One region of the Pseudoalteromonas sp. Z9A5 genome, then DNA from elsewhere that is predicted to be linked to it. Evidence: predicted binding sites of a transcription regulator. Region 1 holds the regulator's gene; the other holds the start of a gene.
The links. The regulator sigma-54, encoded in region 1, starts transcription at its own class of promoters, with help from an activator protein. The targets are predictions, from matches to a motif close to GTTGGCACGNNNNTNGNNT.

Region 1 (7,407 bases):
GCAAAGGCAAGTACGCCACCAAGCATAAAGTCCCATTGCCATAGCGCGATAACACCTGCAATTAACAACGACCACAAAACACCGTTTAACGCGCCAATGGCAAGTTCTTTCATCATTAAAAAGCGTTGGTTAGTTTGATTAATATGACCCACTGCAATACCGCGAATAACGAGAGTTAGCGATTGGCTACCTGCAACACCGCCCATTGAAGGAACAATACCGTTAAGTACAGCTAAAATAGGTAAAACATCTAAAGTACCTTCAAAAAAGCTAGCTACAAAAGCAGCAGCAAGGGCTGTTAACAAGTTAACACCTAACCAGACTGAGCGTTTTTTCGAGCTTTTTAAAACGGGAGCAAAGGTGTCTTCTTCATCATCAAGACCGGCTAAACTAAGTAAGCTATGCTCTGCATCTTCTCGTATTACGTCAACAATATCATCGATTGTTACACGGCCAAGTAGCTGATCGTTATCATCTACAACAGGGGCTGATATCCAGTTATGACGTTCAAATAATTGCGCAACCTCACTTTCATCCATAGAAATTGGAATAGATTCGCAATCTTCATCCATTAAATCGAGGACAATTTTTTCAGGTGGATTAGTCAGTAATGTGCTTAATGACAAAGCGCCTATGAAGCAGTTATGTTTATCTACTACATATAAGTCATCGGTACCTTCAGGGAGCTCACCACGCAGCCTAATATAGCGCAAAACAACATCAAGAGTTACGTCAGGGCGAATGGTTACCGTATCGGTATTCATTAACGCACCAGCAGAGCGCTCTTGATAAGAAAGAGCTTGCGTGGCACGTTCACGGTCTTGAATATCCATAGCGCTAACAACGTCTTTGTAGACGGTATCCGGCAGGCTACGTAATACTTCTCCTAGGTCATCGTGCCCCATATCTTCAGTGGCTGCAGCAATGTGCTTAGGTTCCATTTGAGCAATAATGCCCAAACGTACATCTTCAGAAAGCTCTTCAAGTACATCGCCCTGTACATCTGGGTCGACCAATTGCCAAAGCAGTCGGCGGATTTTATGCGGCGACGACTCTAATAATAATGCAGTATCACAAGGAGCGGTTTTAGCTAACATGCGCCTAACTTGAACAAATTGACCACTGTTAAGCGACTTTGTCACTTGTTTTAATTGTTGTAGTGGGTAGTCTTGTTCAAAAGCTTCGGGCATTGGCGTCCTTAATTAATTTTAATATTACTTTGGTAGGGGAGGTTACTAACTTTTTTGGTTTATCTAATTTTTGATTCTTTATTGCTGACTATTCTTGTTCGTTAAATCGTTGCGCTATTAACTGACCAACAGCGTGCAAAGCTTGCTCTGCATCGGGTCCTTTACATACCACTTTAACTTCTTTTCCTTGGCTACTCTCTAGTAGCATTAAGCCTAAAACACTATCACCGGCAGCTTCTTTGCCATCTTGAAATATAGTAATTGAAGCGTCGAATTGTACGGCTAATTGTGCAAGCACCGTTGCAGCTCTAGCGTGTAAGCCTAATTTGTTTTTTATTAAAAACGTGTCTTCTAAACGCATAAGTTACTCTACCTAAGCTGAACAGGTGATTATTTAAATTATTTATTTTCTTGTTCACGATGACGAATTTTTACATTTGGGTGAGTCATCGAAAAGCTTTCACCAATCGTTTGTGCTAAATACACTGAACGATGCTGCCCACCGGTACAACCAATAGCAATGGTTAAGTAGCTACGATTATTTCGTTCTAAATGAGGTAACCACGTTTGCACAAAGGTTTGAATTTGCCATGTAAACTTTTGCACAATACTATGATTAGCTAGGTAGTCTTTAACGGGCTGATCTAATCCTGTTAAAGGTTTTAATTCGGGCTCCCAATGTGGGTTTGGTAAAAAACGTGCATCAAAAACATAATCTGCTTCTTTAGGTATTCCGTATTTAAAGCCAAATGATTCAAAAGTAACAATAAGCTGTTTGTCTTTTTTACCAAGTATTTTTTCTCTGATAGATTCAGCGAGTTGGTGAACACTTAACTCGCTGGTATCAATCATAAAATCAGCTCTGGTTGTTAGCACATCAAGTAATTCTTTTTCTTTTTTTATAGCTAAATCAAGTGGCAATGAGTCGACAGAAAGAGGGTGTAGTCGTCGCGTTTCAGAAAAACGTTTTATTAATACTTGATCTTCGCTGTCTAAATAAAACAGCGTTGGTTTAGCAAAACCAGGTAAATACTCAAAAATATCATTGAACTGTTCTTGTTCTTTTGGCAAGTTTCGAACATCAATACTCACTGCTATTTTGTCGTAGTTGTCAGAGACACTTCGCACTAAAGAAGGCAGCAGGTTTAGTGGAATATTATCTACGCAATAATAACCTAAGTCTTCAACTACGCGTAAAGCTACCGATTTTCCAGAACCTGATCGGCCACTTATGATAATTAATTCCATTTAACACCTTTTTTATTAATTATGATTGATCAACAATAACTTGGTATAGCTCTGTATCTGATTTTGCACAGCGTAACTGCTTACAAAATTCTTTGTCGTTTAGTTTATCAGCAATGGTTGCTAGAGTCTTTAAGTGCTGTTGGTTATCACCATCTGGTACGATGAGTGCAACAAAAATATCTACAGGGCGGTTATCTATCGCATCAAAGTTAATAGGTGTTTCGCTAACAAGTACTAAAGCTAAAGGTTCTTCTACGCCACTCATTCGTCCGTGAGGTATTGCAATACCTTTACCAATGCCTGTACTACCTAGTTTTTCTCTGCTTAGTAAAGCGCTAAGAATATCTTGTTGAGATAAGTAAGGAAGCTTGTTGTGAGCAAGTTCGCTAATAAACTCTAAAATTCTTTTTTTACTATTAAAAAGGACCGCAGCTTTGCTGCAGTCCTGACATATAAGTGAACTTAGTTTCATAATATTAGTGTCGAGCAAGCTTCTCTTTGTGTTTGATAACTTGTCGATCGAGCTTGTCAATCAACGAGTCAATGGCGGCATACATATCTTGATGTTCAGTAGAGGCAAATAATTCCGCACCACTGACATGAATTGTTGCTTCTGCTTTTTGGTTTAATTTTTCTACATCGAGAATGACATGAACATTATTAATATGATCAGAGTGTCTTTCTAGCTTCGCAAATTTAGTGTTTACATAGTCTTTTAGTGAATCGGTTACTTCTACGTGACGACCAGTTAAGTTTAGTTGCATAAGCGTTACCCTCTTTGTTTTTGCGTCTTAAATCAGACTTTTTCGCTGATTTGACGGTGGAATAGCCAGAGATTCGCGGTACTTTGCGATCGTGCGTCTAGCTACTTTAATTCCTTGCTCAGCCAATATATCCGCTATCTTGCTATCACTCAATGGTTTTGCTGAGTTTTCTGCTGCGATTAATTTTCTAATCAGAGCGCGTATTGCCGTAGATGAACATTCGCCACCATTTTCGGTGCTTACATGGCTTGAGAAAAAGTATTTTAACTCAAAGATTCCACGTGGCGTGTGCATATACTTTTGGGTTGTTACGCGAGAAATAGTCGACTCGTGCATTTCTACCATTTCAGCAACATCATTTAAAACCATTGGTTTCATGGCTTCTGGACCGTGTTCAAAAAAGCCTTGTTGTTGCTTAACAATACAATTTGTTACTTTTAACAATGTGTCGTTTCTGCTTTCTAGGCTTTTAATAAACCATTTTGCTTCTTGTAAGTGTGAGCGAATAAATTGGCTATCACCACTCGATTTAACGGTACGAGACATTGCAGCATATTGGCTGTTTACTCTTATTTTAGGCATGCTATCTGGGTTTAATTCTACAACCCAGCGACCTTTAATTTTTTTAACCGACACATCAGGAATAACATACTCAGACTCTTCTCTAACAATCGTATCAGCGGGTTTAGGGCTGAGAGTATGTATTAGTGTCATTACTTCTTTAAGCTCTTCTTCTTTGAGCTTAGTTTTTTTCATTAATGTACGATAGTCACGAGCAGCTAATAAATCAATATGCTCGGTTAAGATCATTTTTGTTTCATTAATGTAAGGTGTTTCTTTATCAAACTGGTTAAGCTGAATACACAAACATTCTTGTAAACTACGTGCAGCAATACCGACCGGATCAAACAGTTGGATACGCTTTAAAACGGCTTCAATTTCGTCAAGTTCGACTTCGTTATCATCTTCGTTTTCTTGATTGAAGCTCTCTAAAATTTCTTCACAGCTAAGTGTTAAAATACCAGAATCATCTACGGCTTCAACAATAGCGATTGCAATAGCTTCATCAGTAGGGCTAAAAGGCGTTAATTGTAACTGCCACATTAGGTACTCATGAAGTGTTTCGGTTGAAGCACCTTGGTATATTGACTCGTCCTCAGGCATTGGTCCTGATGACGATGCAGGCGCAGCACTCATGTACTCATCCCAGCTAACATCCATAGCCATGTCGTCACTTACTGTATCTTTAGCAAGTGCTTCACCACTATCTTGTTCGTATTCGCTAGGAGCATCATCTGCAGATGCGCTAACAGTAACGTCATCGTTATCAGCTTTTTGCTCATTTTTGCCAGCAGAATCTTCTGCGTAGTCGTTTTCTTCAACTTCTAGCAGCGGGTTGCTATCAAGAGCTTCTTGTATTTCTTGCTGGAGATCCAATGTACTGAGTTGCAACAAACGAATTGCTTGTTGCAGCTGTGGTGTCATTGTAAGTTGCTGGCCCATGCGCAGCTGTAATGATTGCCTCATTTATCTCTAACAATCCTTTTATGTTGTTATAATTAATACTAGCAGATGCTCAAAGACATGGCGTTAATGTTACAGCCTAAATTGCTCGCCTAAGTAAACATCGCGTACTGTTTTATCGTTTAATACGTGTTCAGGAGTGCCAGATGCAATTAGCTCCCCATGAGAAACAATGTAGGCTTTTTCACAAACATCAAGGGTTTCTCTTACGTTATGATCGGTAATTAATACACCAATCCCACGGTTTTTAAGATGTTCTATTATTTTCTTAATATCTAATACTGAAATTGGGTCTACACCAGCAAAAGGTTCATCTAGCAATATAAACTTAGGATCGGCGGCAAGTGCACGTGCTATTTCTACACGACGACGTTCACCACCGGATAAAGCCATACCTTGGCTATCACGAATATGCTGAATGCTAAATTCATCCAATAGATTATTTAATGTGTCTTCTCGGGCTTGTTTATTTAGCGATTTACGCGTTTCTAAAATAGCCATTAAATTTTGGTAAACAGTCAGTTTTCTAAATATTGACGATTCTTGTGGTAAATACCCTATGCCTAATCTAGCACGACTATGCATAGGTAAAAGAGTAATATCGTTATCGTCGATAGATATTTTACCTTTGTCGCTAGGTACAAGTCCTACAATCATATAAAACGTTGTAGTTTTACCTGCACCATTAGGTCCAAGTAAACCAACAATACTGCCAGCCTTAACCTCAAGACCTACATTTTTAACAACTTCACGACCTTTATAGCTTTTTGCTAACAGCTCTGCTTTTAATGTGCTCATGGTTGACCTTTATCGCTTTTTTTACTTTTTGTAGCTTCAATAGGCACTAAAATAGTATGAACGCGATCGGTAGAGTTTTCGTCTTTTTCAGCACTAATAAGCTGTTGCTGCATATCGTAAGTAATGCTTTTTGCGTTAATTTTTTGTCCAGCTTGCGATACTTGTGCATCGCCAACAAGTGTTAAAAAACGCTTAGCTACATCGTAACGAACTTCGTTCGCACTTGCGCTCATTATTGTGCCGTCATCTTGCTTTTCTTCAAAGTACGCAGGGCTGCCAGTGGCAATTAATAACTGTTTATTATCACCTAATTCGTCACGCTTATGCACTTCGAGGCGGTCAGCCGTAATGCGACGGTTACCATGAATAATTTCAACATTTTTTTCAAAAATACCTACATTAGCTTTTAGTTGGCCTTCTTGTTTGTCGGCACTAATTGATATTTGATTAGCGGCAGGTTGTGTACTTTGTTCTGCTGCATTACTATTAAAGGCTAGTATAAGTGTAGGAATAATAAGTGATTTTAATATTTTATTGGTCATAGTATATGGTTCGCGTATGGTTAATGAGTTTTATCACTTCAGTTTTTAAATCGGCTTCGAGGCCTTTACCGGTGATTTTTAAGTTAGGTCCAGTCACAATGACAGGCTGTTCGGAGCGCATCGTCAGTTGCTTTATATCTACTTGAATATTATCGGCATTGATCTTATCAATCATTGCGTTGTCAGTTAGATTTTTAGCGACTACGTTGCCCTCTAAAATTAACTGTTTACCTTCATACAACGTTGCTTCATCCGCATTGATGCGCCATGTTTGCTTTTCGTTATATAAAGTGAAAATAGGTTTTTCAAAAAAGGTAAAGCCTAACTGTTGATACAGCTCCATTTTTGCAGCTGTTACTTTATGGCTAATTTTACCATTCTCATCATACGCCGTTTGCTTTAATTCTATGGCGATATAATCAGGTTTAGCTACAACTTCTTGCTCTACCTGCGTTGCAATATTTGTTTGTGTAAAATAAGGGTACCAAAGCCAAACCATACAGCTGATGAATAAAACGCTTAGTATTATGCGCGCTGCATTCATGAACTTGTACCTTGAGTAGTTAATGGCTTATCGTTTTCAAGCATTAGTAAATCGGTTAGTTCTCTTACAGCACCAAAACCGCCTGGCATTTGTGTAGTGTAGTGCGATAAACGCTTAATTAGTGGATGCGCATCGTTAACAGCTACTGCAAAACCGACTAATTCCATTACTGGCATATCAGGACCATCGTCACCTATATAGGCAATTTGTTCATCGCTTAAGTTGAGCTTATTTTTTAGCTCTTGGTAGGCAATAAGTTTGTTTTCTTGACCTTGATAAATATGTTGAACGGTTAAGCTGCTCATACGTTGTTGCACTATATGCGAATGACGCCCTGTAATAACAGCAACTTCAAACCCGCTATTAATAAGTGCTTTTATACCAAACCCATCTTTTGTATTAAACGCTTTTAGCTCTTCGCCTTGGTTTCCAAGGTAAATACGCCCATCAGAAAATACACCATCAATATCGCATATAAGCAGTTTTACTTTTTTAGCGCGCGCTTTTGCGTCATCGCTCAGCGGTTGATAGAGTTCTTCAAATTGCATTTATAATACTCCTGCTTTTAATAAATCTTGCATATTCAGTGCGCCAATAGGCTGGTTTAACTCATTTACAACGATTAAACCATTAATGCGTTTGTGTTCCATTATATTAAGCGCTTCGGCTGCAAGCATACCTTGAGTTGCCGTAGTGCATGATTTGGTCATTACAACATCTATAGGTGTTGAATGGATATCTATGCGTTGCTCTAAAATACGACGTAGGTCGCCATCAGTAAATAATCCGGCCAATTG
Region 2 (7,407 bases), on a different contig from region 1:
GTTTGTTTTCTCTGATTCTTCACCAGCTAAAAATGCAATGAGTTCATTTAACGAGAGGCTTTTATTTTCAACTAATTTTAAAACTTCAGGTCCTGATAATACAGTTTCATCAGGTAGTGAAATATCAACACAAGAATCTACAACAAGTTTGTAACCTTTATATTCAAGCAAAGTGGTTACTTGGCTGCAATCAAAATGTGAAACTAAAATACTTGCGTAGTTATCACTAATTTCACCATTATTGAAAGACAATTTTTTATTCATTTAGTTTCTCAGAAATTAAGTTTAAAAATATACGGTACTACTTAATACACTCTATAAAAGTATCATACCTGCATAAATAAGATAAAAAAAGGGTACTAAATTACTGTCAGATATTACGCTTGTTAACCAATAAACTATTTTAAAATTTCATAAAACCTAACCAACTTTTATATCTTGTGATGACTAATTACTCATCTTCATCAATATCTAATACAAAGAATTTTGCATAGAGGAACATTGCTAATTTTGATAACAACCACATTTTTATATAAAGTGTGTGGGATGTCTATTTCAGCATTATTTAATATATTAAAAACAAGGGTTCAAATTGTTAAAATTTAACATAAAAAGTTTTTTATTAAGTCTGCTTTTTCTTGGTTCACTTATATACATTGCACTTTTTGTTAATGATCAATTTGTACGCCCGTTTCTTGGCGATGTATTGGTTGTTGGCTGGTTGTACCTTTTTGTTAAGTCGTTTATTAAAATTAAAAACTCTACGTTGGCCCACTCCGTGCTTTTGTTTGCTTGCATGATTGAAGTTGCACAGTTTTTTAATTTAGTAACCCTTCTTGGTCTTCAACACATTAAAGCGGCGCGTATAATAATAGGATCTACATTTGATTGGTTAGATATTCTTGCATATGGAATAGGTTGGGCGTGTATTTTATTAATTGAATTTTATCGATTTAAAAGTAAACAGCTGTAATTAATGAGCTTTAACAATATAATTTAACTTAAATAGTTACTTTGAAAGACATTTAATGTGAGATTAAATTTGAGCTAGTTTCATATCACTCACTCGTTGAAGCGACCTACACAGATGAATGCGCTTTTTGCAAAAAAAGATAAGCCTACTTATGATGTTGCGAGGTTTATTATAAAGCTTAATGGGTATATTTTTGAATGAACTCCATCCAAAATGGAAAATAATAAAGTTGATGGCGCTTGTAAAAGCTGGTTTAGATTTATCGGGCTTGAATATTTTGCTTTGACCACTTACCTTGTGCGCGCTAGTTAGCACACAAAAATACTGATAGCGCTTTAGCTGAGCTAAAAGCTGTACTGACGTAACTAATTCTAACGGAGAAAACTAAATGGATTCATCATCAATTATTGCGTGGAGTGTTTTATTTGGTGGCATAGGCATTGGCTACCTAACTTATGGACGAAGGAAAAAAGCCGTTGTGCCATTGTGTATAGGCTTGTCGTTGTTAGTGTTTCCGTACTTTGTGACGAGCGTATCGATGTTGCTTATTGTGGGCACTATTTTGGTAGCAATTCCCTATTTTATTAAGCTTTAATGCTATAAGTACCTTATTACCCAGTGATAATAAACACGTTTAAAATTGCTATATCTAATTACTTTGATATAAAAATCAGCCAGCTTATAACCAGTGATATTGCTAATAGCAACGATAAGCCACGCCAAAATACCACTGGGTTTTTCTCCGCCCACGCAATGCTACCAGTGCCTAACAAACTGTTATTAGGGTGGCGTAAATCGTAAATAAACTCCGACATTACCTGGTACCGATAAGCTGGGTTTGGCTGTAATGCTTTTTTAAGCGTAGCGTCTAACCACAAGGGTATATCGCGTTTTGTATCAATCACGCTTATATAACTTAACTTACTTTGCGCGGCTATGTTATGCGCTTTGGCGGCTTTTGTACCATATGGATATCGCCCGCTTAACATATAATAAGTAAGCACTGCGAGTGAGTATAAATCGGATCGCTCACTCGCCCCCGATCCCACCAAATATTCAGGTGCAGTGTACATTGCAGTGCCAAGTATTTCATCGCCATTGCCATCGGTTACGCCCATTATTTTGGCTGAACCTAAATCGATAATAGTCACTAAGCCACTACTATCTATTAAAATATTTTCAGGTCGAATGTCTTGATGTAAAATATCAACTTTATGTAGCGCTGTTAATCCTTTCGCTATTTGTTCTGTAATATCGCGTATTTTTTCAAGATTAGGAGTTGGATTGTCTAATAAAAACTGGGCTAAAGTCTGCCCTTCTATATATTCGGTAACTGTATAATAAAAATTACGCGCACTATGCGGTGGCACTGCTTTAACTATGTGCTGATTGTTTACTTTATGATTTACTTTGTTAAGCACCCACTCCTCAGTTAATAACCTATTTAACTGTGCGGCGTTATTTGTTAGCTCTACTGACGGCGCTTTAATTATGACAAAGTCGGCAGTTTTTAAGTCGAGCGCTAAATAAACGTGGCTTCGATTCGATGAATGAATAACACGCCTTATTTTATACCCTTGAGATCCATAAACGCCTTCTTGAATAGAGCCAAGTTTATTGCTTTCAAATAAATCACCTTCTTTTAAAATAGGTGGAATACTTAATTCATCCAGTTTATTTATTTGTGCTTTCGCGAGCTGATTTATTACAATAACCTGCATGGTTAGGTTGTCGTTACTACCAGCATTAACTGCTTCATCGACAACTATTTTAGCTTGCGTGTTTAAGTCATTTTTTTGATAGTTTAATAACGCTAAAATACGCTCTTCAGTCAAAAAGTTAAATATGCCGTCGGTCATCAATAAAAACACATCACCAACGATTAATGGCTCACAAAGGTAGTCGAACTTAAAATGTGGCGTTATTCCGAGCGCTTGGCTTAGTACCGTTTGACCATTGGCTTGTATATTATGATCAGTTGTTAACAATGTAAGTTGGTTATTACGAAGGCGATAAATACGTGAATCACCCACATGAAAAATATGAGCGCATTGGTTTTGCAAAATAAGCGCTGAAAAAGTACATACATAACCTTTTTCAAGATTGTACTTATAAGGGCTGTGCTGATTTTTACAATATAAATGGGCATTTACACTTTTAAATACTTGACCACCAGCATGCTCAACGGACCATGCTGGTGATGTACAATAATAATCGTTAATAAAGCGCTTAACCGCACTTTCACTCGCTACTTGGCTAACTAAACTGCTACCTACCCCATCGCTAATAGCAAACACGGCACCTTTAAGGTTAAGCTCATCTAATATTGGCACTCGGGACAAAACAAAGTCTTGATTTATACTTTTACAACCTTGTGTTGTAAAATACCCAGTATTGAGTGTTAAGGCAGTCATCGGTTATTAACTCGTATGCGGCGTTTGAATGTGACGCTTTGGCGCTGTTTTGTAGTGCGTGGTGTATAACGTTAAACCAGTAAACGCCAAGCCACCGACTAAGTTACCTAATACGGTTGGAATTTCGTTCCAAATTAAGTAATCCATTACCGAAAATTCACCGCCCATAATAAGCGCAAACGGGAATAAAAACATATTCACTACTGAGTGCTCAAAGCCCATAAAAAAGAACAACATAACCGGCATCCACATGGCAATTACTTTACCGCTTACATTTGTTGAAATCATTGCGCCAACAACCCCAAGCGACACCATCCAGTTGCATAACATGCCTCTAATAAATATAGTTAACCAACCTGCTGTTCCAAATTCGGCATAGCCCAAAGTACGCGCCTCGCCTATTGCAGCAACTTTTTTAGCAATTGCACCGCCATCTATGTTGTACCCATAAGTAAAAATAAACGACATCATAAAAGCAACCGTTAGCGCCCCTAAAAAATTACCCAAAAACACTTTGCCCCAATGCGGTAATATTTGCGACCACGTAACGCCTGGTCGCTTTGCAAGCCATGCTAGTGGCGTAAGTACAAATACACCCGTCAGTAAATCAAAACCCATTAAGTACAACATAATAAAACCAACGGGAAACAACATCGAGCCCACTAAATGTGAGCCAGTGGCAATGCTAACGGTAATTGCAAACACTGCAGCTAACGCTAAAATAGCGCCAGCCATAAATGCACGAATTAACGTATCGCGCGTTGACATATAAATTTTAGACTCACCAGAGTCCACCATTTTAGTTACAAATTCGGTAGGGATTAAATAAGCCATTTTTTTACCTTTATTTTGGTAGTGCTATTTTAATTTCCATTTGCAGCAATATATTGCAAGCAAAAAAAAACGCCTACACCTTACTTTTTTAAAGTAAATGTGTAGACGTCTTCGTCTGGAATCATATTGGTCTTAGCAAGGGGAGAAACCTTACTGTATGTTAATTTGCAAAGTTGGTGCCATTACAAAAAATTAAATTATAGCTATTTAAAAACAAGTAGTTAGTTGATTTAATGTAATTTTAAAAATGATATTTACGCGCTATTTTTGTGCATTAAAAGCCGTTTTGCACCAAATAAAGTAATTAAACATTATAAATAACAACCTTAAAAAGAAGCATCCAGCTACAGTATTGATAAAATCAATATCAGTTATTGAAAACAACAATTTCATTAATAATATACTTAGCGCTAGAGTGAAGTTAAGCCAACAAACTAAGAGTAATTATTATGCCAACTACCGCTATCTTCACACACCAAGACGGATTATTCATTGATGCTAATTTACATCAATTCATTAAAGAGCAGTTATGTACTAAAGCGACTTTAAAAACGACTGAGATTTACCAAGCTTTAGCTACGTTAGTTGATGAATTTGGGTGTACTTGTCGTAAAAATAAGCATCAACCAAGTGATACTCTTGAAGTAGACACGCTATTAAATGCGTATCAACAAAAAAATCATCCACATTGCCATATGAACGCACAAACAACAGAAGCCGTGCTTGATGAATACTGCTGCCAAGTACCTGCCATTATTGTTGTAGCATTAATGGATACGCTAAGCGGTACACACTGTGATGAGCCAAATGCACATGCCATTTATCATCGCGCTGCACAATTAACTAATCGCCCTTGTATGCACACAGTGCAGATTGCTAATGCATCAGCAGCTTAAAAATGGGGGTGTTTAAAAATGCTCGATAACCTTTTGTGCAAAGTCTGTGCAACTTAGGGTTATCGAGTTATTAGATATTGAATTATTAGAATCATCTTTATTAGGTGCTAAATCAAAAGTTACTTGGGAACTTGCGAAGGTTTTTTCTAATGCGTTTTCAATCAATATTGCGGCTTTATCCCACTTCATAAATTTAAGCATTAACACTGCACTTAAAATACTGCTGCTCGGATTGGCTTTATTTTGTCCCGCTATACGTTCAAACGTGCCATGTGTTGGTTCAAAAAATGCCACTTCGTTATTTAAATTTGCAGCGGGCATTATGCCAACTCCACCCACTTGCGCGCTAAGCATATCAGCTAAAAAGTCGCCATTTTGATTAGTAGTGGCTACTACATCAAACTGTTCTGGATGCATTAAACATTGCTGAAGCATGTTATCGGCTATTACTTCTTTAATAATTAATGGTTCTTGATCTGATCGCTCTATTAGTAGCCAACGACCATTTTGATGATTTATAGCTTTAAATTCTTTTTTAGCAAGTGCGAACCCCCAACGTTTAAATGCACCATCGGTAAATTTAAGTACATTACCTTTATGCACAATAGTCAGTGAGTTACTGTTATTTTTTAGTGCGTAGTTTATTGCATAACGTACTAATCGCTCAGAACCCTCTTTTGAAATGTTTTTAATGCCAATGCCGCACTCTTGTGTAAACCTCAAGCGCGTTACACCCATTTCTTCACATAAAAAGTCGAGCATTTTTTCACTTTCAATACTGCCCGCTTGCCATTCAATACCTGAATAAACATCTTCGCTACTATCGCGAAGCACCGTTATGTTAGTTAAAAAAGGATTTTTTAAAGGAGAAGGAAGCGCACTAAAGCCTTTAATGGTGCGCATATTTACAAACAAATCCATTTCTTGTCTAAGCGCAACATTAAGTGAGCGAAAGCCACCACCAAGCGGAGTTGTTAGTGGCCCTTTTATGGCTATTTTACAAGTACGTACCGCGTTAATTGTTTCTTGCGGGAACCAATCACCGTCATATAATTTAGCTGCTTGTTCGCCGTTGTAAACTTGCATCCAATGAATTTTTCGCGCCGTTTTATAACAGTGTTCAACAGCACGATTAACCACATTACGCATTACTGGCATAACATCTAAACCCACACCATCGCCGTCAATATAAGCAATTATAGGTTCGAGAGGGATTTGCCAGTCCCCGCGCTCATCTATTGTTATATTTTGACCTTGCTCTGGTACATTTATATGTTGGTACTGCATTGCTAACACCTACAAAGCTTTATTAATATTATTAAAGCATGATCAGTTTGGTGTGTCTGTATTCACTTTTTTATAGTTACTATCAGTTTAAAAAATATAGAGCTTTTATTTTTATCTATAAGTAGCAAATAAATATTTATTAAAACTGTATTGGCTTTGTATTACTGCAATTACAAAACCAGCTCTTCCATCTAAAAAGCCAAGTCGTAAAAAGTAATGACGAATAAAAGCAAATGTTGCTGAGCTTATTGCTTTTAATATGGATGATTTTTTGCCTTTCCTAATCATTTGGTCTGCACCAATATTGGCATAGTTATTTCTTTTATTTATATATGCAAAAATATCTTCGTATTGAAAGTGCAATAAATCTGCCTTTAAGTTAATCAAGTTACAGCCTTTAACCACTACCGATTCGTGTACCAAATTATTATTGTAACTCGTTGTGTTTTTATTGTAGATACGAGAAATACGGCTTGGGTACCATCCACTATGACGAATAAATTGACCACAAAAGTGCGTTAATCTATTAAGTACTAGTACGTCTTTTTCTTTACATTTAGCAAGGTTATCTCGTATTTCAGCACCTAATTCATCACTAACGACTTCGTCACAATCAATTGCAAAAATCCAGTCGTTACTTGCTAAAGCTTCTGCTCTTTGGCGTTGCTCACCAAATCCTTCCCAGTCGGCACGAACGAATACTTTATCTGTGTATTTTTTAGCTATTGCCAATGTTTCATCTGTACTACCTGAATCAAGTACAATAATTTCATCAGCCCACTTTACCGACTCCAAGCATCGTTCAAGTGTACTTCCTTCATTTTTACAAATAATACAAACAGATAATTTCACGGACTTTCCTTTTATTAATTAACATAGCGCCAACATTATAAACTGATTAGATAACTAAATAATGCAATTGTTGAATTTTTACTGATTTTAAATTTAACCACCCTATTTTTTAGCAAAAAACAGTGAAACCTATACGTAATTTAATCGCGTT

Region 2: GQR56_RS14195 (formate/nitrite transporter family protein) is a predicted target of sigma-54. The motif match lies at 4,387-4,405, and genes of this name have one in related genera.

The regions. Positions count from the first base shown of each region.
Region 1 is NZ_WTLC01000009.1:16,628-24,034, forward strand. Features, by position in the region: gene mgtE (magnesium transporter) at 1-1,190, opposite strand, end outside; gene GQR56_RS06510 (HPr family phosphocarrier protein) at 1,279-1,551, opposite strand; gene rapZ (RNase adapter RapZ) at 1,590-2,438, opposite strand; gene ptsN (PTS IIA-like nitrogen regulatory protein PtsN) at 2,458-2,910, opposite strand; gene hpf (ribosome hibernation promoting factor) at 2,915-3,202, opposite strand; gene GQR56_RS06530 (RNA polymerase factor sigma-54) at 3,230-4,729, opposite strand; gene lptB (LPS export ABC transporter ATP-binding protein) at 4,799-5,524, opposite strand; gene lptA (lipopolysaccharide transport periplasmic protein LptA) at 5,521-6,066, opposite strand; gene lptC (LPS export ABC transporter periplasmic protein LptC) at 6,056-6,610, opposite strand; gene kdsC (3-deoxy-manno-octulosonate-8-phosphatase KdsC) at 6,607-7,158, opposite strand; gene GQR56_RS06555 (KpsF/GutQ family sugar-phosphate isomerase) at 7,159-7,407, opposite strand, start outside.
Region 2 is NZ_WTLC01000027.1:52,756-60,162, forward strand. Features, by position in the region: gene GQR56_RS14175 (hypothetical protein) at 1-264, opposite strand, end outside; gene GQR56_RS14180 (DUF2809 domain-containing protein) at 593-973, shown strand; gene GQR56_RS14185 (hypothetical protein) at 1,362-1,568, shown strand; gene GQR56_RS14190 (protein kinase) at 1,627-3,387, opposite strand; gene GQR56_RS14195 (formate/nitrite transporter family protein) at 3,394-4,221, opposite strand; gene GQR56_RS14200 (hypothetical protein) at 4,671-5,117, shown strand; gene icd (NADP-dependent isocitrate dehydrogenase) at 5,130-6,404, opposite strand; gene GQR56_RS14210 (glycosyltransferase family 2 protein) at 6,516-7,256, opposite strand.